DNA from 2 places in the Arthrobacter sp. Z1-9 genome. Region 1 is predicted to be linked to the other one. Evidence: riboswitches for the same ligand, from Rfam matches in the RefSeq annotation. Region 1 holds a riboswitch; the other holds the start of a gene.
What was found. A riboswitch is a leader RNA that binds a small molecule or an ion and turns the genes downstream of it on or off. The one in region 1 is predicted to bind S-adenosylmethionine.
Positions count from the first base shown of each region.

Region 1 (10,571 bases):
GTACACGCCTTTTGCTATTTGCCTCCGGGGGCCGGGTAAGCGGCGTCCACCTCCACCTCGACGAGCCAGCCGTTCACCGGCAGGTTCTCGATCTCGAGGGCAAATCGTGACGGCCGGGCAGGATTGGTGACGAACGGTTCGGCGGGCGCAGCCGAGCCCAAGGGAACCTTGACAGCGGAACCGTCGGACAGGCTGGTGTTGGCGAAGTACTGCCGGTAGGCACGGTTCCAGCCGTCGAAGTCGGCCTTCTCCGCACCGGCGGGGTTCTGAAGGAACACGCGCATGGTGATGACGTCGTCGTAATCCAATCCCGCCTGGGCCAGGTTCTCACCGATCCTGCGGAGGACGTTGATTCCCTGCGCCTCGGTGATGGTGACACCCGGCGGCAGGACCCCGCCGGGAAAGACTGACGTGTCTATGTAGCGCTGCTCACTTCCTGCAGTGGCAGCGGCATTGAGCGCGGAGGGTCCCAGGCCGCTGGTCTTGTAGATGGGGGTGTTCGCACCGATGGCCACCCCGCTGGCAATCATTGGATTGTCCTGTCCCGCCGGCAGGTTGGAAACCGTGGTGCCGGGCTTGGGATCGGTGAGGTCCTTGAAGACTGCCGGTGCGGCGAAGGCTGCGGTAGCGGTGAGGCTGATACCGGCAATTCCGGCGGCGATGAGGGAGAGTCTGCGACGGAGCATGGGCTTCTTTCGGCTCTTGGCTTGGGTGATGGCGGGAGCGGTGACGGGGTTCATCCGGCCACCATTGCTGCCGCTTTGGTGTGCAGGGCGGTGACGGCCGCCCGGGCGGAGGTCATGGCGCCGTGCTGCCAGGCGATGGCGTGGCTCAGGTGGTCGCCGGCGAAGTAGATGTTGCCGGAAGGTTCCAGCAGCTTGGCGTACTTGGCGTCCGTCTGGGACGGCCAGCCCACCCAGGCTCCTTCGGAAAAGGCGGTGGTCCCCCAGTCAACCGAGAACGACGCCGCTACGTCCTTGCGGTAAACGTCGCCGTGGATCCTGGCACCCTGGTCAAGGGCACGGCTCAGGCGCTTCTCCGGGCTGAGTTCCTTGTACACGCGGGCGCTGGCGCCGGTGTTGTAGTACCCGACCATGGTGCCGCGCTGCCCGTGGAAGCCGGTGGACGGGTACCACATGTTGCCCAGATCGATATTGGTGTTGGTGATGCCGCCGAAGATGCGATGGTCTTCCTCCCACCAGCGGCGGGAGTATTCGATGCCGATCTTGCCGGCGTCCGTGGGGCTGGCGAATTTGAGGGCGTCCAGCACGTCCGTCGGAAGGTTGCCCGGAATCTTGGCGGCGATGTGCGGCGGCAGGGTGCAGACGGCAAAGTCCGCTTCGATCTTTTTGGCCTGGCCGCCCGGGTTGGTGTACTCCACCGCTACGCCGGCGGCGGTGTTGTTCATGGACAGGACCTGGGCCCCGTAAACGAACTTGTCCTTGCCAATGGCGGCTTCGAACGCATACGGGATGCGGTCCATGCCGCCCACGGGCTGGAACATCATCATGGCCTGGTCCCAGCCGAATTCGAAGGAGAAGTAGTTGCCGACGCCACTGGCAAAAACATCCGAAAGGGCATCCGGCGCCAGGGGTGTTCCCGCTTCCAGCCCGGCGCCCGGTGCCACCGAGTAGCCCTTGCGGCCCGTGCCGGTGTACTTGAAGCTTGCCGCCGCGTCACCGGGAACTTTCGCACCGATGGCCCCGAAGTTCCGCAGGAAGGTGATCAGGTTCTCCTTGTCCGCTGCGGTCATGTAGCTGTCCAGGGCACCCTGGTCCGTGGCTTTGGCGAGGAGTTCTGAAACATAACCGTAGACGTCCGCTTTCGCGGCACGGTGGCGGACAGGCGTGTTGGAAAGCTTGGTGTTGCCCTCCCGGAACAGATAACCGTCAGCGTTCTGGTTGGTGAACGGCTCAATCGCCACCCCCAGTTCCTTGCAGTAGTCCAGGGTGATGTGGTGCTGGGGAATGCGGCCGGGGCCGGCATTCATGTACTGGTCCTTCGAGAATGCGGCGCGCTGGGTAACTCCGCGGAGGTCTGTTTCCTCCGTACCGCCACGAACAGTCCAGTTACGTCCGCCGGGGCGCATCCGGGCCTCAAGGATAGTGACTTTGTAACCGGCCTTACCCAGCTCATAAGCCGTGGTCAGTCCTGCTATGCCGCCACCCAAAATGACCACGCTCTTACCCTTGCCCTGCAGGTCGTTTGCCCGGGGGCAGCGTAGGCAGGGGCAGCGGTATCTGGAGCCAGGCCCATCGCCGCCATGGTCTCGTACATCACCCCGGCTCCCCCCACCATGCCCACGTAGCGGAGGAAGTTCCTGCGAGTCGCATCTGTCATTTTTTCCCTTTCACCGGAGTGTTACGAGGTGAGCGTATGGGGGAATTGTTTCGTCAAATGCTGTGACAATGTCGGTGTTATGGCGTTCAGATTTCAGCGAAGTAAACGCTTCCCGCCGGTCGCAGGCAACTCCAGCTGATGCCCTACGTGGGAATGATGCGGAAGAGGAATTTGGTCCGCACCATGACCCAGAGGAGCCCCAGCACCACGGCGTAGGCGGCAGTGTTGAGCAGCACGTTCTCCTGCTGCAGCGCCGGAATGTTGGCCACCACGGCAATCAGGACCACGTGCATGATGAACACGTAGAGGGTGGCGCGGCCCAGGGGGATCAGGAACCAGCCCAGGGCCCGCTGCACCGGCTTCCAGTACGCGGTAAGGAAGGCATACGCAGCCACCACCAGGACCAGGACATTGAGCAGCCGGCCCGGTGCCAGATACGTGCGGCCAAAGAAAAGGTCGTACATGTTCCGGTACGCCGCATCCGGAACAATCGCGAGCCGCAGATCGAAGCCGTTGGCCAGGTAGGGGTTGCCCCAGGACAAGAAAGCGAAGACGAACGCGGCCACTGTGCACGCGGCCACCACCCAGGCATGGCCGGCCAGCCATGCAACGACGCGGTGCCGGTGGTACCCCGCCACGAGGCCGATGACGAACAGGACCTGCCACACGAGCAGCGGGAACGAGTCCTCGAACTGCGACGGCAGGATCCGGACCCGCGTTGCCGCTCCCACGCCGTAAACCACCAAAGTGCCGGCCAGCACCCACGTTGCCTTGCCGCGGTTAAGGGCAGCCAGGAGCAGCGGGCTGGCAAGGAGCAGCACCACGTAAAGCCCCATCACGTTGAATTGCCAGGGTCCGAACTGCAGCAGCAGGATGGCAGGAAGCACCTGCGGCGGCACAGGGAACTGGAACAGGGACTCCATCCCCGCATACAGGTCATAGGTACGGCCGGCGCCGTCGTGCCCTGCCCCGCCCGTCCCCTGGTCCACGAAGGTGGTGAGGGCATCGGTCCGGAATATTGGCAGCAAGGACATCAGGAAGACGCCAATAAGCACTATCAGGGCCGTCAGGTAGAGCTTGCCCGCCCGCCGGGAGGTAAGGTCGACCACCTTTCCGAAGTCATCCTTCGCTCTGGGCCCGTACACCATGCCGACTACCAGGCCGGAGAAAAGAACGAACAGCTCGGCGCCCGAAACGAAGCCCACCGCTTCCTGCGTGAGCAGCTGGAACAGCGAGGTCATGCCCAAGTGGTTGACCACAACGAACACGATGGCCAGGCCGCGGAGCATGTCCACGCGTGAGTCCCTGCTGGAAGGATCCCTGTACTGCCAGGCTGTCGCAGCATTGACCCTGCCGGGGATCTGCCACAGGGCAACCAGGAGGATAAGAAGCGCCGCCCCTACTGTCCAGGCGGCGGCTCCGGTGAGGGTGTTGGCACGGACGTACCCGGTGCCTGTGCTGACTTCCGTGACCGGCCCTGTGACGATGGGGGACGATTCCAGCCTGCCGACGGCTGCCTGGGCAATGGCGGGGTTTCCGCTGAGCAGCCAGTCGATGCTCGCCACCCCGGTGTCCCTGGTGCTTGTGCGCTCATCCCACACCACAGCCCCTGTCATCCGGAATTCAGCGGCAGTGGCGGTCCCAACCACCTGGTCCCACCAGGCCACCTTGACGTCGGATTCCGATGCGCCGCCGGAGGCCGGGCTGTAGAAAGCGGCGGTCTGCAGGAGGAAAGGCTTGTCAGGTCCGCCGGAATAGGTGGCGTAAAAGTTTTCACCCCCGGAGCCCGTGAGCATCTCCCGCAGTTCGCCCGCACGGGGGACGGTATTGACGGCAGCACCGCCGGCGGTGTCGTCGTGGAAGGCAGTAAGCCCCACCCAATCGACCGCTTCATCCCCTGGATAGTAGGGTTCGTAGGCCGCGTCCGACCCGTTCCAGGCGCCGTCGCCGTTGGTATCGAGCAGGGCGAAACCGTCGCTTCCCGGGGCGGGTGCGTTCCGGTTCCGGTCGAAGGGATAGTCCTTGCCCAAATAGGGCTGCCACACCATAAGCGTCCGGCCGCCGCCTCCGGCCTCCCGGAAGGCGGCAGTGACCGTCTGGAAGGCAGAGCGGTAAGTGGCTGGTTGCTGTCCCCACTCCACCCAGCTTGCATTCATGTCCGGAGCAAACCGGATCAACAGCTGTCCCTTAAAGCTGGATGCAAGCTCCAACACCCTTTCGGCGAAGGACTTCGCAGCCGCGGCGTCGACCTGGTCCAGCGGCACCGTTGGCTTCACGGTGAGCATCGCGTGGGCACCCTGCAGCGAGGACTGTTCCAGGAAGCCCTCGATATCGTTTTGCTCGGATGAGCGGTACGGAAAGGCTATGTCGTGGCCAAAAACAGCCGGCGAGGCACCCAGCCGCTCGGCGAAACCGGCAGCGGTGTCCTCGCCCCATTCCAGAAGGGCGCCCAGCAGGGGCTTTCCCTCTTCCGGAAAGCTCCTCGCGGCCTGGGCCGACCCCGCGGGCAGCACCACAGCCACGAGGGCAATCAGCAGTGTGGCAAGGACAGCCCCAGCCACGCGCAGCCGGGGTACTTGAGACGGACCCGTACGGTGTTGTGGCGTGGCAGTTCGCGTGCTGATGGGGACCCCCAGGTGATGGTTCCAATGATGAGGCAATGCCCCTAGGAAACTTTATCCGGCGGTCCGTCCGTGAAAGGGCAAGAAAAGCGTGCCCACCTGCGGTGATGCCGCCGTCGTCCGTTCCTCTTGCCCCGCAAAAATCACCGCCTGCTGCACCGCGCCCGGTTCAGTTACGGAACATGACGACGGCGGCGGTGCTGCCCCGCGCGCCAAGTGTTACGTTTTTGGGGAGTAATGAGTACCGGCGCCAAGCCCTGACTGGCCGGTCGGCAACCCTCCTTTCGCGGCGGGGTGCCTCAGGTGAATACTCGGCATATCGACCGATTCGAGTTGCAAGCGTGAGAGAAGGAGATCCGTCGTGTCTGACGCACCTGCCCCTGAAGAGAGACTGTCGTACCGGCTTGTTACCGGTCCGGATGACAGGTCTTTCTGTGAACGGATTTCCGATGCCCTGGCCGAGGGCTACGTGCTGCACGGGAGCCCGGCGGCAACGTTCAACGGCAGCAGCGTCATCGTTGCCCAGGCCCTGGTCCTGCCCGCGGCCATCGCTTCAGCCGATGCCGCCGTGGCCACAGCGGTGGATAGCCTCGAAACCGCTGGCGAAGACCTCGAGTTCGACGGCGAGGGCCACGCATGAGCTACGCAGGAGACCTGACGCCCCAGGAGGCATGGGAAAAGTTGCAGCAGGGAGCCATCCTGGTGGATGTGCGCACTGAGGGCGAATGGGCCCATATCGGCATTCCCGACACCAAGGCCACCGACAATGATCCGCTGTTCATCCAGTGGACGTTTCCGGGAGGCATTCCCAACCCCGATTTCATCAGCCACCTGAGCCAGCAGGCTCCGGAGGATCCGGCCACCGAACTGGTATTCCTGTGCCGCTCGGGGCAGCGTTCCATCGCGGCCGCCATTGCCGCCACCCAGGCCGGCTTCACCTCCTACAACGTGCTGGAGGGCTTTGAGGGCGAGCCGGACCGTTACGGCGAACGCACCGTGAACGGCTGGAAGAACCGCGGCCTGCCCACCAACCTCGGAAAGAACTAAGTGACCTTCAACGAAGACGCCGCCGGCTGGAGCCCCGACACCCAGGCCGTCCGCGGCGGACTGGACCGCACCAACTTCCAGGAAACAAGCGAGGCGGTATTCCTGAACTCGGGGTTCGTCTACGAGTCCGCAGCCGCTGCCGAGCGTGCCTTCACCGGGGAGGACGAGCGATTTGTGTACTCCCGCTACGGCAACCCCTCTGTAGCCACCTTCCAGGAGCGGCTGCGACTCCTCGAGGGAACCGAGGCGTGCTTTGCGACGGCGTCCGGCATGTCCGCCGTGTTTACCGCCCTGGGTGCGTTGCTGGCTGCCGGTGACCGCGTGGTGGCCGCCCGCTCGCTGTTCGGCTCCTGCTTTGTGATCCTGAACGAGATCCTGCCGCGGTGGGGCGTGGAGACGGTATTCGTCGACGGCCCGGACCTGGACCAGTGGCGCGACGCCCTGTCCCAGCCCACCACTGCCGTCTTCTTTGAGTCGCCGTCCAACCCCATGCAGGAGATCGTCGACATCGCCGCGGTGAGCGAACTCGCGCACGCAGCAGGTGCCACCGTCGTCGTCGACAACGTCTTTGCGACTCCCCTGCTGCAGCGCTGCGGGCAGCTGGGGGCCGACGTTATCGTCTACTCCGGCACGAAGCACATCGACGGCCAGGGACGAGTCCTGGGTGGCGCCATCCTGGGCACCAAGGAATTTATCGAGGGGCCGGTCAAGCAGCTGATGCGCCACACCGGTCCGTCGTTGTCCGCCTTCAACGCCTGGGTGCTCACCAAGGGCCTCGAGACAATGGCCCTGCGCGTCAACCACTCTTCGGCGTCTGCCCTGCGGCTGGCTGAGTGGCTGGAGCAGCAGCCTGCCGTGAGCTGGGTAAAGTACCCGCTCCTGAAGTCCCACCCGCAGTACGGGCTGGCTGCCAAGCAAATGAGCGCCGGCGGTACGGTGCTCACGCTTGAGCTTGCTCCGTCCGGCGGCCGCTCCGGCAAGGAAGCCGCCTTTGCCCTGCTGGACGGGCTGCGCATCATCGACATCTCCAACAACCTTGGCGATTCCAAGTCCCTGATTACGCACCCTGCCACCACCACGCACCGCGCCATGGGGCCGGAAGGCCGTGCTGCAATCGGCCTGAGCGACGGCGTGGTGCGGCTTTCCGTGGGCCTGGAGGACGTGGACGACCTGATCGGCGACCTCGAACAGGCTCTGAAGCAGATCTAGAGTTGCCTGGCGCTGCGGCCAAGTTCCTCTCCGGCACCGGCGCCTGCGCTGGATATACGGGCGAGGGTTTCATCAGTTGTCTTCGATGGAGAGGTGGACGGCCACCTCGTCGCCTTCCCTGATCCCGGCTTTGTCCCTGATGGCCTTCTTCACGGGCAAGAGGTACGAAGCGGCTTTCTGGTCCGCGAACAGCGAGGTCTGCCAGGAGTGCCCTGCGATTTCCGCAGTCACTTTGACGGATCCGAATGCCTTGCTGGCGCCGGCGGTTAGTTCGTGGATATCGTCCGCGACGTCTGCCGGGAGGGTCAGGAAATGCCAGCCCGCTTCGCCCGGATATAGCCAAAGTTCAGCTTTGAAGGAGTAGGACGCCGTCACGCGCCGAGTATGGCACGCCTCCTGCCTGGGCGCCACCGGCTGTCGATTCTTTCCTGTCAAAGGCTTTTGTTGTGCTTTCCACCTCGCTGAAGGCAGCACCAGGCGAGCGGAAGAATTGATCCTGCTAGGACTGGCGGACGCGCAGCAACTCCGGGGACCCGTCGACAGCTGAAAGATGGCCGGAACCGCGCATCGTCACGTCCACCGCGTGCTTGACCACCGCACCAAAGCCCAGGTCTTCCGGGGCCAGGGCGGCCAAAGTCCGGTCGCGGATGCGGCGCTGTTCAGCTGCCCCTGTCCCTCGCGCAAGGATGTCCTCGACGCCCTGGCAAACCAGTGCAAGTTCACCCTGCTCCTGCAATACCGGGGCGAGGTAGTCCACCAGGGAATGCACTACATCGGCGGCCCGCGCGGGCCGGAACGTACCGAAGTCCAGGAGTTCCCCGCTGAGTCCACCGCTGCTGGCCTGCCAGGAAGCCATCCGCAAAAGTACGGTGGGCACCGGCGCGGGCTCAACCCCCTCGTGCCACTCACGGCTCGCAGTCTCCACCAGCGCCCTGACGAGAACGGCAAGAAGAGCTGCGTCCTCGGCCCGGAGGCAGACGTCTGCAACCCGGACCTCGACAGTGGGATGGTTCCGGGACAGGCGGGCGTCGAAGTAGATCATCCCTTCGTCCAGCATCACTCCACTGTCCAGAAGACGGGTGACCACCCTCCGGTAGGCGGAATATGTCCCGTAGATACCGGCGGGACCGGATGTGGGCCAGCGGTTCCACGCTTGGGTGCGGTAGCTTTCGAAGCCGGTCTGAAGCCCGTTCCAGAACGGCGAGTTCGCACTTAGGGCCGTGAGGACTGCCAGCTTGTCGCGGATCCGGTCCAGCACAGCCACGCCCTCGTCCGGTGACTCAATGAAGGTATGGACGTGGAAGCCGCAGGTCAGCTGTTCCTGAGCGGTCAGGCCAAAACGTTCCAGCATCCTTGCATAGCGTGGATCAGGGGTGGTGTGGCTGGCCAGGCCAAGGGGCGACGTGGCCAGCGCAGCAATCCGGGCATCATGTTTCCTGGCAGCCTTGTCAGCGAGCGCCCGTCCAGCCCGGATCTGGTCAAGCAGCACACCGTACTCCAGGCACGGCCGCGTCTGGGTCTCGATCTGTTCCAGCTTGAGTTCGGCACTCAGGCCCAACCCGTCGTCGTCGTAAGCGGTTTTGTCTTCGGTTGCCAGGTCCCGGGGGTCGTCCGGAGCGTCGTCGGCCGCCAACCGGCGGACGGACAGCAGGGCATCAGCGAGGGCAAGCGGCTCCCCGCTTTCCGGATCAACGATCAGGAGCTCTTCCTCAACGCCGAATGTTCGCATACTCACATTCTGCGGCAGCTGGAGGACTTTTGAAGGTCCTCAGAATTTCATGACGAAGCGTGAATGCTCAGTCCTGGAAGTACTCCACTTTGGCCCCGATAGCGTTCAGCCGCTCCGCCAGGTCCTCATAGCCGCGCTCAATGACGTAAATGTTCCGCAGCTCGGAGACCCCCCGGGCTGCCAGCATGGCAAGCAACAGGCAGGCTGCGGGACGCAGGGCCGGCGGACAGCCCACCTCCGCGGCGCGCCACTTGGTGGGCCCATTGACATAGATCCGGTGGGGATCCAGCAACTGAACCTGCGCACCCAGCCGGTTCAATTCCGTGAGGTAGATGGCGCGGTTTTCGTAAACCCAGTCGTGGATCATGGTTTGGCCGGTGGCATTGGCGGCAATGACTGCAAAGAAAGGCAGGTTGTCGATGTTCAGGCCCGGGAAGGGCATGGGGTGGATCTTGTCCTCCGGTGCGTGCAGCTCTGAAGGCTTAGTGGTCACGTCCACCAGCCGCGTCCGGCCGTTGCGTGCCATGTATTCGCCGGATATCTCCAGCTGCTGGCCCATTTGCCCCAGTGTGGCCAGCTCGATCTCCATAAACTCGATGGGGACGCGGCGGATGGTCACTTCGGAGTTGGTGACAATTCCGGCGGTGATGAGGCTCATTGCCTCGATGGGGTCCTCGGAGGGGAAGTATTCGATGTCGGCATCGATCATGGGGCGTCCGGTGATCTTCAAGGTGGTGGTGCCGACGCCGTCGATGCTCACGCCCAGCATCTGCAGGTAGAAGCAGAGGTCCTGCACCATGTAGTTCGGGCTGGCGTTGCGGATCACCGTTGTCCCCTCGCGGTGTGCCGCTGCCATGATGGCGTTTTCGGTGACAGTATCGCCGCGCTCGGTCAGGACGAAGGAACGGTCGCGGGTATCGGCCAAAGGAGCCTGAACGCTGTAGAAGCCGGCGGTGGCCTCCACTGCGAGTCCGAACTGGCGCAGCGCCTGCATATGCGGCTCCACGGTGCGCGTGCCGAGGTCGCAGCCACCCGCGTATGGGAGCTGGTACTCCGAGGATTCGTCCAGCAGCGGCCCCAGCAGCATGATGACGCTGCGCGTGCGGCGGGCCGCTTCCACGTCCATCGCCGCCAGGTCCAGGACGGCCGGCCTGCGCAGCTGGAGGTCGGTATCATTGAGCCAGGTGCACTCGACGCCGATGCTGCTGAGCACCTCGACAATCCGGTTAACTTCTTCGATGCGCGCAAGCCGGCGAAGAACGGTTGTCCCACGGTTGATGAGGCTTGCGCACAGCAGTGCGACGCCGGCGTTCTTGCTGCTGTTGACGTCCACGGCTCCGGACAGCGTATGCCCGCCCTCCACGCGAAGGTGCGTCATCTGCGGTTTGCCCACGTTGACGATGCTCCGGCCAAAGATGGTCTCGAGCCGCTGGATCATTTTCAGGCTCAGGTTCTGCTTGCCCTGCTCCATCCGCGCAATGGCGCTCTGGCTGGTTCCTAGTTCGGCGGCCAGCTGGCCCTGGGTCCAGCCTTTCTCGCCCCGGGCATCCCGGAGCATGGCGGCAACGTGTTCCGTGGTTTCCTGCGTCATGCCCAAAAATATATCATAAATGAGTTAGAGGTAG
Region 1 is NZ_CP096456.1:3,991,631-4,002,201, forward strand. Features, by position in the region: gene M1D93_RS18465 (Rid family hydrolase) at 15-740, opposite strand; gene M1D93_RS18470 (flavin monoamine oxidase family protein) at 737-2,179, opposite strand; gene M1D93_RS18475 (twin-arginine translocation signal domain-containing protein) at 2,155-2,340, opposite strand; gene opgC (OpgC domain-containing protein) at 2,484-4,907, opposite strand; SAM riboswitch class IV at 5,195-5,309, shown strand; gene M1D93_RS18485 (DUF1737 domain-containing protein) at 5,323-5,601, shown strand; gene M1D93_RS18490 (rhodanese-like domain-containing protein) at 5,598-6,008, shown strand; gene M1D93_RS18495 (O-succinylhomoserine sulfhydrylase) at 6,009-7,217, shown strand; gene M1D93_RS18500 (DUF1905 domain-containing protein) at 7,290-7,592, opposite strand; gene M1D93_RS18505 (glutamate--cysteine ligase 2) at 7,717-8,946, opposite strand; gene M1D93_RS18510 (UDP-N-acetylglucosamine 1-carboxyvinyltransferase) at 9,014-10,537, opposite strand.

Region 2 (10,571 bases), 1.3 Mb from region 1:
GCGGCAGGGGAGGTCTTCGGCTCCGGTTGGAGCTCTGCGGACGGAGGCGGCTGGCGGGTCAAGATCTCGCACGGCCTGATGCAAGGCAACACGCTGAATACCATCTACTACCACAACGCGAGCATCGTGGTGTCGAACGGCCAGCGCGTCTCGCAAGGCCAGCTGATCGCCTACTCCGGCAACACCGGCAACTCCACCGGCTGCCATGCCCACTTCGAAACCTGGCTCAACGGCAACCCGGTGGACCCGATGGGGCTGCTGTAGGGCGCATAACCCTGCCGTACACTGGTATGACTCCGCGCTGGCTGGCTCGGAGGACATCCGATTCTTGAACTGAGGAGCTTTCCCTTGCCTAAAGAAAGTGGCCGTAAAGTGGTGGCCACCAACCGGAAGGCCCGGCACGATTACCATGTGCTGGATACCTACGAGGCTGGAATCGCGCTCATGGGAACCGAAGTAAAGTCCCTGCGTGAGGGCCACGCCTCCATGGTGGACGGATTCTGCACCTTCTACAACGACGAGCTGTGGATGGAAGCCATCCATATCCCGGAGTACAACCAGGGCAGCTGGACCAACCACGCCGCCAGGCGCCGCCGCAAGCTGCTGCTGCACCGCGAGGAACTGGTCAAGATTTCGCACAAGGTGCGTGAATCGGGCTTCACCATCGTTCCGCTGCAGCTGTACTTCGTAGACGGGCGGGCCAAGGTCGAAATCGGGGTTGCCCGCGGCAAGCGCGAGTACGACAAGCGCCAGACCCTCCGCGAACAGCAGGACAACCGCGAAGCCCAGCGGGAAATGCGGGAACGAAACCGCCGCCGCTAGGCTGGAATGAATTCCCTGACTGATGCGTTATGATGGGTAGTCCGGTGGGCTTGATCCGCCGGTTTGATAAAAGAATATGGGGATGATCGGTTTCGACGATGTTAGTCGCGACAGGTGAAGCGGGCCGAGGATGCAGAATTATCTCGTAAACGCTTTCTGCAAACCAATAAGTGCCGAATCTAAGCGCACTGACTTCGCTCTTGCTGCTTAACCAGTAAGACAGTCCGTCAGCCCGAGGTTGCTATCGCCCCGGATCCTGGCGTAATTTAGATAGCCACTGCTGTTCACCTCCGTCATCGGGGTGGACGGGACTCTTAGATGACTGGGCCCGGATCAGCCAGCTGTTTGCAGCATGGCTGGGGCCGAGAAAATCCGACGCAAACTGCGCCCGGAGAAGCCCTGACAACACGACATCGGACGGGGGTTCAATTCCCCCCATCTCCACATTTATGATGAGCCAACCCTTCCTTGATGGAAGGGTTGGCTCATCGGGATAACACCCCGGTCCTCCGACCGGGGTGTTTTTCTTTGCCCCCTTCCCGTGCCCCCTTCCCCGGGGGCACCAGCCGCGTGCCACCGGCGAGCCGCCCCCAAAACTGACCCAGGCCCCTCCGTGGCTTCGTTCACCCAAGGCGTAGCGCTGCCGGGACTAGCGGCAGGCCCCTGGTGGTTGACTCGGGTAGGACCCCGCACCGCAGTGGACATCGGGATCCTTCTACGCCAGGAGGTGCCCCATGAACCAGGGGAGCGAGCCAGCTTCACAGGTGTCCGACGTCGACGCCCTGGACTCGTATTCACAGACAGTGATGCGCGTGGCTGCCACAGTCACGCCGCACGTTGCTGCCTTGGAAATGTCCGCGGCCCGCCGCAACGGACGCGTCCGTGTCGGTGCCGGTTCCGCGGTGCTCTTCACCGAGGACGGCTACCTCCTGACGAACGCCCACGTCGTGGCTGGCACCCAACGGGGGCACGCAGTGTTCGCTGACGGCAACCGGATGGAGTTGGAACTTGTGGGCGCGGACCCGCTGTCCGACCTTGCCGTGGTCCACGGCAGGCCGCCGCGGGTGGCGCCGGCGCAGTTCGGTGCTGCGGAGTCTTTGCGGGTGGGCCAGCTGGTGGTCGCCGTCGGGAACCCGCTGGGTCTCGCGGGCTCAGTCACGGCGGGCGTTGTCAGCGGCCTGGGACGCGCCATCCCGGTCTGGTCCGGAGGCAACCGCCGCGTCATCGAGGACGTCATCCAGACGGACGCGGCCCTCAATCCTGGCAATTCGGGCGGAGCGCTGGCCGATACGCACAGCCGGATCGTCGGAATCAACACCGCCGTGGCTGGCGCCGGACTCGGCCTGGCCATCCCCATCAATGCCACCACGCAGCGGATCATCTCCGCGCTGCTGGCGGACGGACGGGTGCGGCGGGCCTACCTTGGCCTGGTCAGCACGCCGACCCGCCTCAGTCCCAGCGCCGTCATTCGAACCGGCCAGCGGGATGCCCTGCGCGTGGTGGAAGTACTCCCCGGCTCTCCCGCAGACAAAGCCAGCCTGGCAGCGGGGGACATCCTCCTCGCCGCTGGCGGCCGCCCCGTCAGCGACGCCGAAAGCCTCCAGCGACTGCTCTTCGCAGACGCCATCGGCGAACCGCTCCCGCTGGCGGTACTGCGGGACGGTACGGAAATCCACTTGACGGCAGTCCCCGAAGAGATGGTCAGCAACGGTAAGTAAGCAGGAGGCAGCACTGCCGTCCCAGCCGCAAAAAGCTGCGGGCTTAGTCCTGCCCCGGCACGTCTGCGATGCCTACGAAACGCGTGCCGACGCCGTCGAACTCGCTGCGGACGTACCCTGCGCGGACGCGCGGAACGTCCTCGGGGCTGTGATGGCCGCACACCACGTAGGTAAAGTCGGGCCACCACTTTTTGGGGCGCGCTGCTTCCTCGTAGCCGCAGACGGCGCACTCGAGGTGGACCCAGACGGGCCGTTTTCCGGTGCGGTTGGCGCGGGACTGGACCAGCCAGGGTGGCGGGTTGTCCAGGATCTCACCCAGTTCAGCTTCGGACATCCACTTTGGTAGGCCGTGGCGCTGGGCCATTTCCATCGGTACATCAAGGGCAATGGCCGCGTCGCGTCTGCTAATCATCACCATCCACGATACGCGAGCCGGCCAAATCGCCTGCAGCAGCGCTAGGAAGCGAGGGCAATCCCGGCCGCAGCAGCCGCAAAGCCCAGGCCAAGGTTAGCCGCCACATTCAGTACGGCGGAGCCGAACCGCATTTCAGTCAACAACCGCACCGTTGCCGTGGTCCATGAACTGAACGTGGTGAGTCCGCCTGCCAGCCCTGTGGCCAGTGCGGCCTCCCATTCCGGGGCCAGCCCCAGCTTCATGGTCATGGCGTGCGAGACCCCAATGATGAAACATCCCGTCACATTCACCAGCAGTGTGGCCCAGGGCCAGTGCAGCCGCGCCTGGTGCCCCCAACCATGCGGGGAATGCCCGGCGGAACGGGCGGAACGGGCGGGACGGGCGGTACGGATGGACGCATGCTGCGCGAACCAGCTGTCAACGCCGAAACGCAGAAGCGTCCCGGCGACGCCGAACAGGCCCACCAGGGCAGCAGTCATCACGCCGGGCGGCCCGCGCCGGCGTTAAAGCGCCCGGCCAGCAACGCGCCAAACCGCCAGCCGAGGCCCGCCGCCGCCAGTCCCAGAAGCACTGACAGGGCCAGGTAGGCGGCCCATACCGGGTGATCGCCGGCGCGGACCAGCTGGTCCACGGAAAAGACTACGGCCGAGAAGGTGGTGAAGGACCCCAGCAAGCCCGGCCCCAACCCGGCCCGTAACCAGAACGCGGTCTGCGGGCGGGCCATCCAGGCAGTGGTCAATGCAGCCAGGATGAAGCTGCCGCCGACGTTGATCAACAACGTGGTCCAGGGAACCGCACCGGGAAGATCGGGAAACGCCAGCCCCAGTCCATAGCGCAGTTCAGTGCCGATGAGGCCACCGGCGGCGACGGCGAGCCAGGCGCGGCCCGCCGGTTTGCCGGCCGGCTCCATTCAGCTGTCTCCCAGCAGGCAGCCCGTGTGGGGATGATCGCTGTGGACCCACAGGGCTGACGTGATTTCATCGGCCAGGTCATAGTCCCGGGTCCTGCCCGAGTTCCTGATCCGCACCACGAGGGCGCCGCCGAACGGTTTGCGGCCCAGAACCTCCACTTCGGCGTCGAGGTCTATTTCCTCGGCGGCAAGATAGCGGAGAAGGTCCGGGTTCTCATCGCTGATCCGGGTGATCCTGCCGGTGTGCCCCTGGTCCAGCTCACCCATCAGGTGGGCGCGCGGCATCAGCACTTTCCCGTCGGGGGTGGGAATGGGGTCACCGTGCGGATCCCGCTGGGGGTTCCCGAGTTTCGCTGAAACCCGCTCAATGAAGGTGTCAGAGACGGCGTGTTCCAGCAGCTCGGCTTCGTCGTGGACCTCGTCCCAGCTGTAGCCCAGCTGCTGGACAAGGTAGGTTTCGATCAGGCGGTGGCGGCGCACCATGGAAAGGGCCAGCCGGACGCCGGCGTCCGTCAGGGTGATGGCGCTATAGGGCTTGTGGTCAACAAGGCCCTGGTCCTTCAGCTTGCGGACCATCTCGGACACCGAGGAATTCGCGACGCCGAGGCGCTGGGCCAGCTGGGAGGACGTGATGGCCTTGTCCTGCCATTCCGTGAACGAGTAGATGACCTTGACGTAATCCTCGATGGAGGAGGAGGGCGCGCTGGTCTTCACAGCTCCAAGCCTACCCGTTGCCGGTTGGCCGTCATGCCTTGAAGGCCCGCCAGGCGAGCGTCAGATACGGCAGTTCAAGCTCGTCATCCAGGCTGTGGCCAAGGTGCTCGTGGAGGTACCAGTCCAGGTTGGCCAGCACCTTGGCGCGGGTGGTTTCGCCGGCGCGCAGGTAGTAGCTTCTGGACTTCGTCAGCTCAACCAGGTCCGAGGTGCTGACCCGGTCCTGCCAGTGGGTCACGTGACCCTCGAGCCCCTTGAACTCGGGCCCCACGTTAGGCCGGAAGTCCGGTTTGTACACATCGCCGGCGTGCATGATCCGGGAGAGCCGGTGGACCCAGGGCACGGATGTGTCCAGCTGGTTCCAGACCAGGCCCAGCGTCCCGTGCGGGCGGAGGACGCGGGCCAGTTCGGAGCTGGCGGCCAGGGCGTCGCACCAGTGCCATGCCTGGGCAACACTGACGACGTCGAAGGCTGCGGCAGGCAGGCCCGTCGCCTCCGCGGTGGCTTGGACTGCCGTGGCAGCGGGATAGTGCGCCCGTAACTGCTCGAGCATGTCAGCAGAGGGGTCCACGGCCGTGACGGCCAGGCCCATGTCCAGCAGCAGTTCGGTGAACTTGCCGGTGCCGGCACCGGCATCGAGCGCCTCGCGGGCGCCCGGGGGCACCAGCCAGCGGGCTGATTCTTCCGGGTAGCCCGGACGGACCTGCTGGTAGTGCCGGCCGCCGTCCTGGAAGCTCTGGCCAAGCTCCCGCCGCCGTCCGTGATCAAGCCTGGGGCCACCCCGTACCACGCGTGGCCTCCTTCGTCCGATGCCCTTGGGTATCCTTCGAATGTACCGCAATCGCCGTAGAGGCAAGATCAGGAAGCAGAGTCAGCGCGAACCCGTAGCAGGCACGAGGGTTCAGTCGTCGATGCAGGGGGCAGCGCCGGCGGTTCCCGGCGTGTTGGGTGCCCAGTGCGGGTAGGTCCGCGTGTCGTTGGCAGGAACCCAGCGCCCCGCATCCACCACGTAGTCCCACCCGAGGCCGTTGCGGCGCAGCGACTCGATGCCGGCCAGGAGGCGTTCGGCATCCTCAAGACGTGAGCCGACGCCGAAACTTGCACGAAGGGAACCGGAGGGAAGCCCGAGCCGCTTCAGCAGCGGGTGCGCGCAGAAGCGGCCGTCCCGCAGGCCTACGCCGTGCTCAGCGGAAAGGTAGGCGGCCACAAGGCCGGCGTCATAGCCTTCCACGGAGAAGTTGACCACGCCGATCGTGTCCGTGTCCGGGTTGGTGTCCTTGAAGATCTGGTGCACGGTCACGCCGTCGATCGTCTGCAGGCCTTCCACCAGGAAGGAGCGGATGGCCGATTCGTGGGCGTGCCACTGTGCCTGGTCCAGCCCGGCGATCACCTGGGTGGCGCGGGCCAGGGTTGCTGCGCCAAGGACGTTCGGCGAGCCGCCCTCATGGCGGGCCGGGCCCGTGGCCCAGCTGACGCCGTCGAGCCTTGCTTCCTTCACGGCGCCGCCGCCGGCCAGATGGGGCGTTCCGGCGTCGAGCCAGTCCGGCCGGCCCACCAGCACGCCGGTACCAAACGGCGCGTAGAGCTTGTGGCCGGAGAAGGCCAGATAGTCGACGCCGTCCGCGGCAATGTTCACGCGGCGGTGCGGTGCGAGCTGGGCCGCGTCCACCACGATCCTTGCGCCGTGTTCGTGGGCAAGTGCGGCGAGGGCCCGGACGGGAAGAATTTCACCGGTGACGTTGGAGGCGCCGGTGACGGCGAGCAGGCTCACGCCGCCCTGTTCCAGCTCAGCGCGGACGGACTCGATAGTCCCTGCGATGGTGTCAGCGGCAACGATGCTCCGGTGGGGGACGCCCTGCCACGGCAGCAGGTTCGCGTGGTGTTCGATGTCCAGGTACAGGACGTCGCCGTCCGGATGTCCATCGGTGGCGGGGAGGCAGCCTGCCAGCAGGTTGAGGGAGTCTGTGGTGTTGCGGGTGAAAATTACTGAGTCATCAGGGCGGCCGCCCACGAAGTCCCGGACGATGCTGCGTGCGTTCTCGTAGACGGACGTGCTGATCTGGGAGGCGTAGCCGGCGCCGCGGTGGACGCTGGCGTAGAAGGGCAGGATCTCGTTGAGGTACGCCGAGACCACCGAGAGGGCGGGAGCGGAGGCGCCATAGTCGAGGTTGGCGTACCGGACATGCCCGCCGGAAATCAGGGGTGCCTGGATTTCCGCGCCGGTGACGGCGGCAAGGGGACGGCCGGCAACATCGCGGCGGGCATCAAAAAGGGCAGCGGCTTCAGCCTCGATGCTGTCAGGCTGGGCGGGGGCGTTGGGGGAGACGGTGGCAGTTGTCACAGAGACCTCACTTCGGAAAGGACTCCCTGCTCCGGGAATCCGCGCTTGCCGCATCCGTTCCGGACCGGCCTGGTCGTCACCCGGGGCACCCCACCGCGGTTGGAGGGTTGCCGGCCAGCAAACCGGGGTTTCGCGCTGGCACTCGTGACCTGGTTAAGAGCGTAGGACATGCGGCAGGAAGGTTTGAAGCCGGCTCGAATGTTAAGCGCTTTGTTACGCGGACGCTGAAAGTGCTGCTTTGACCGAAGAAACGACGGCGGGCGCCTCCTTTTGGAGGCGCCCGCCGCTGATTCTTCGGAGTAGTTCCCTAGAGAAGATCGTCCAGGTCAGGGTTCAGCCTGCGGAGTACCTCGGAGTGCAGGATGGAGTTTGTGGCCAGAGCGTTGCCGCCGAATGGCCCGTCCTCTCCTTCCAGGGAGGTGAAGCGGCCGCCCGCTTCGACCACGATCGGCACGAGCGCCGCCATGTCGTACAGGTTCAGTTCGGGTTCGCAGGCGATGTCCACAGAGCCTTCCGCCACCATGCAGTAGGACCAGAAATCGCCAAATGCCCGGGTCCGCCACACGTCCTCGGTGAGGCCCAGGAAGTTGTCCAAGCTCCCGCGTTCCTTCCAGCCGCCCAGGCTGGAGTAGGACAGGGATGCGTCGGAGAGGTTGGCGACGTTGGAGACGCGGAGGCGGGTGGCAGCAGCCAGGGACCGTCCCATGTAGGCGCCCATGCCCTTGGCCGCCCACCAGCGCTTGCCCAGGGCCGGGGCGCTGACCACACCAACAACAGGCTCGCCCTCATCAACCAGGGCGATCAGGGTCGCCCACACCGGGACCCCGCGGACGAAGTTCTTGGTGCCGTCGATGGGATCGATGATCCAGCGGCGGGATCCGTGGCCGGTACTGCCGAACTCTTCACCGAGCACGGCGTCGCGCGGACGGGAGCGGGACAACTGGCCGCGGATGGCTTCTTCCGCAGCTTTGTCCGCGTCGGTGACCGGCGTCAGGTCGGGCTTGGTCTCCACCTGGAGGTCCTGGGCCTTGAAGCGGCTCATGGTCTGGTCATCCACAGAGTCTGCCAGGACGTGCGCCAGGCGCAGGTCATCGTTGTAGCTTGAAGCGGGTTGGATCATGGTTCCAAACTACCGTCTGCGCGCGGTTCTGCTGGGAGATCGGCTTTGTCAGTTGACGCTGCCGAGCTCCTTGGCCTCCTGCGCCTCCTGCCGCGGGTCGGTGCCCAGGAGGCGCCGCAGGGATGCCAGCCGGGCTTCTCCGGTGGCTCCGGCATGCCCACCGCCCACCCAAGCGTCCAGCCCGCAGTTCACGGCCGTGGCGGTGTGTTTGCAGCCGCGTTCGCAGTCCTCGATGCCGGGGGAGAGGTCCGGGAAGGAGCGCAGGATCCGGTCCGGGTCCACGTGCGCCAGGCCGAAGGAGCGGATGCCAGGGGTGTCGATGATCCAGCTGCCGGCGGGTGCGTCTGCAAGCCTCAACGCCAGCGCGGACGACGACGTGTGGCGGCCCCGGCCCGTCACCGCATTGACCCCGCCGGTGGCACGTTCGGCCCCGGTCAGCGCGTTGACCATGGTTGACTTGCCCACGCCGGAGTGCCCCAGCATGACTGTCACTTTTCCGTCCAGGTAAGCGCGGAGCTCCGCGACGGCCCTGCTGTCCAGGCGCGCGGACAGGCCGTCGTCCGAGCGGGCATCGATCCCCGAAGCGCTGGAGTCGGCCGTCCGGCTGATGATCACGGGGAGGTCGAGGTGCGTGTAGTTGGACAGCAGCTCGGCCGGATCCTTGACGTCAGCCTTGGTGACCAACAGGATTGGCTCGATCCCGGCGTCGTACGCCGCCACCAGGGCGCGGTCGATGAAGCCGGTGCGCGGCTCGGGGTTGGCGGCAGCCACCACAACCACCAGTTGGTCCGCGTTGGCCACCACGGCGCGTTCCACGGGATCGGTGTCGTCCGCGCTGCGGCGCAGCAGCGTCCTGCGGTCCTGGATCTTGACCAACCGGGCCAGGGTGTCCGGTTCGCCGGAAACGTCGCCCACGAGGGAGACGAAATCGCCCGCCACGACCGGGTTGCGGCGCAGCTCCCGCGCCCTCGCTGCGATGACCACTCGTTCGTTGCCGGAGTCCTCGCCCACCACGGCCGTGTACCTGCCGCGGTCAACGGTGATGATCCGTCCCGTCACGGCGTCGTCGTGGCTGGGCCGGTCCTTGGTGCGGGGGCGCGAACCCTTCTTGCTGGGCCGGATGCGGACATCCGATTCGTCCCAGGAATCAGTGCTCCGCGCCACCGGTTGAACCTTCCGCGCCCGTAGCGGGGCCTGCCTGGCCAAGCATGTCCGCCCACAGCCGGGGAAAGTCCGGCATGGTTTTGGCGGTAGTGGCGATGTCCTCCACCTGCACACCCTCCACTGCCAGGCCAAGGATTGCGCCGGCGGTGGCCATGCGGTGGTCGGCATAACTGCGGACGACGCCGGCGTGCAGCTTGGCAGGCCGGATCACCAGGCCGTCGATGGTCTCCTCGGCATCACCGCCAAGGCGGTTGATCTCGGTCACCAGTGCGGCAAGCCTGTCGGTTTCGTGCCCGCGCAGATGGGCAATGCCGCTCAGCCGCGAGGGCCCGCTTGCCAAGGCGCACAGCGCAGCGACGGTCGGGGCCAGCTCGCTCGTGTCCGCGAAATCCGCGCCCTTGATCTCCGGACCGCCCGTGACGGTGAGGACGCCGTCGCGCAGGCTAACCTCCGCGCCCATCTCGGCAAGAATGGTCCGCCAAAGATCCCCTACCTGTTGCGTCTGTTCGGGCCAGCCGGGAACCCGTACGGTACCGCCCGAAGCCAGGGCCGCGGCAAGGAACGGACCGGCGTTGGACAGGTCCTGCTCAATCCGCTGGTCGAAGGCCCGAATGGGACCGGGTGCAACAACCCAGTGGTTGGGAACCGAATCGTCAACAACAACCCCGGCGCCCCGCAGGACGGCGACGGTCATGTTGATGTGGTCCAGGCTCGGTACGGGTTTCCCTACGTGCTCGAGGTGCAGGCCCTCAGTGAACCGTGCCCCCACCAGGAGAAGTGCCGAGACGAACTGTGAGGAGGCGCTGGCATCGATGACCAGGTGGCCGCCGCGTACTTCTCCGGTGCCTTCCACTGCAAACGGCAGTGACGACGGCGTGCCGCCGCCTTCAGCGGAAACGGCCACTCCCAGCGCCTTGAGCGCCTCGATGATGGTTCCCATGGGCCGCTTCCGGGCGTGGGGGTCGCCGTCGAACAAGCTGGCGCCGTTCCGGAGCACCGCAAGTGGCGGAACAAATCGCATCACCGTGCCGGCCAGGCCGCAGTCGATCATGGTGGAGGTCGGCGCAGCAGCCGCCGGCAGCGGCAGGACCTCCAGGTCCGGCCCGAAGGCCCCGTCCCCCGGCACCTCGGTGATGGTGGCGCCAAGCTGGCGGAGCGCGTCAATCATCAGAGCCGAATCCCTGGAGTGCAGCGGCGCGCGCAAACGTGACGGGCCGTCAGCCAGGGCGGCAAGGACCAGGTACCGGTTGGTCAGGGACTTCGAACCGGGCACCGTGACGGTGGCATCCACCGGGCGGGACGCGAAAGGTGCGGGCCAGTGGGGGAGGGATGCTCCGGAGTTGTCGAAGGTGGCGGCGGCTGCGGCG
Region 2 is NZ_CP096456.1:2,644,527-2,655,097, reverse strand. Features, by position in the region: gene M1D93_RS12305 (peptidoglycan DD-metalloendopeptidase family protein) at 1-264, shown strand, start outside; gene smpB (SsrA-binding protein SmpB) at 349-822, shown strand; RNA gene ssrA (transfer-messenger RNA) at 901-1,269, shown strand; gene M1D93_RS12290 (S1C family serine protease) at 1,557-2,540, shown strand; gene M1D93_RS12285 (hypothetical protein) at 2,584-2,952, opposite strand; gene M1D93_RS12280 (FluC/FEX family fluoride channel) at 2,997-3,434, opposite strand; gene M1D93_RS12275 (fluoride efflux transporter FluC) at 3,434-3,865, opposite strand; gene M1D93_RS12270 (metal-dependent transcriptional regulator) at 3,866-4,579, opposite strand; gene M1D93_RS12265 (class I SAM-dependent methyltransferase) at 4,611-5,369, opposite strand; gene M1D93_RS12260 (aminotransferase class V-fold PLP-dependent enzyme) at 5,481-6,920, opposite strand; SAM riboswitch class IV at 6,957-7,070, opposite strand; gene hisN (histidinol-phosphatase) at 7,228-8,040, opposite strand; gene rsgA (ribosome small subunit-dependent GTPase A) at 8,089-9,204, opposite strand; gene aroA (3-phosphoshikimate 1-carboxyvinyltransferase) at 9,188-10,571, opposite strand, start outside.
Region 2: it holds a riboswitch for S-adenosylmethionine, as region 1 does, so the genes downstream of both, M1D93_RS12260 (aminotransferase class V-fold PLP-dependent enzyme) here and M1D93_RS18485 (DUF1737 domain-containing protein) in region 1, are expected to answer to the same signal.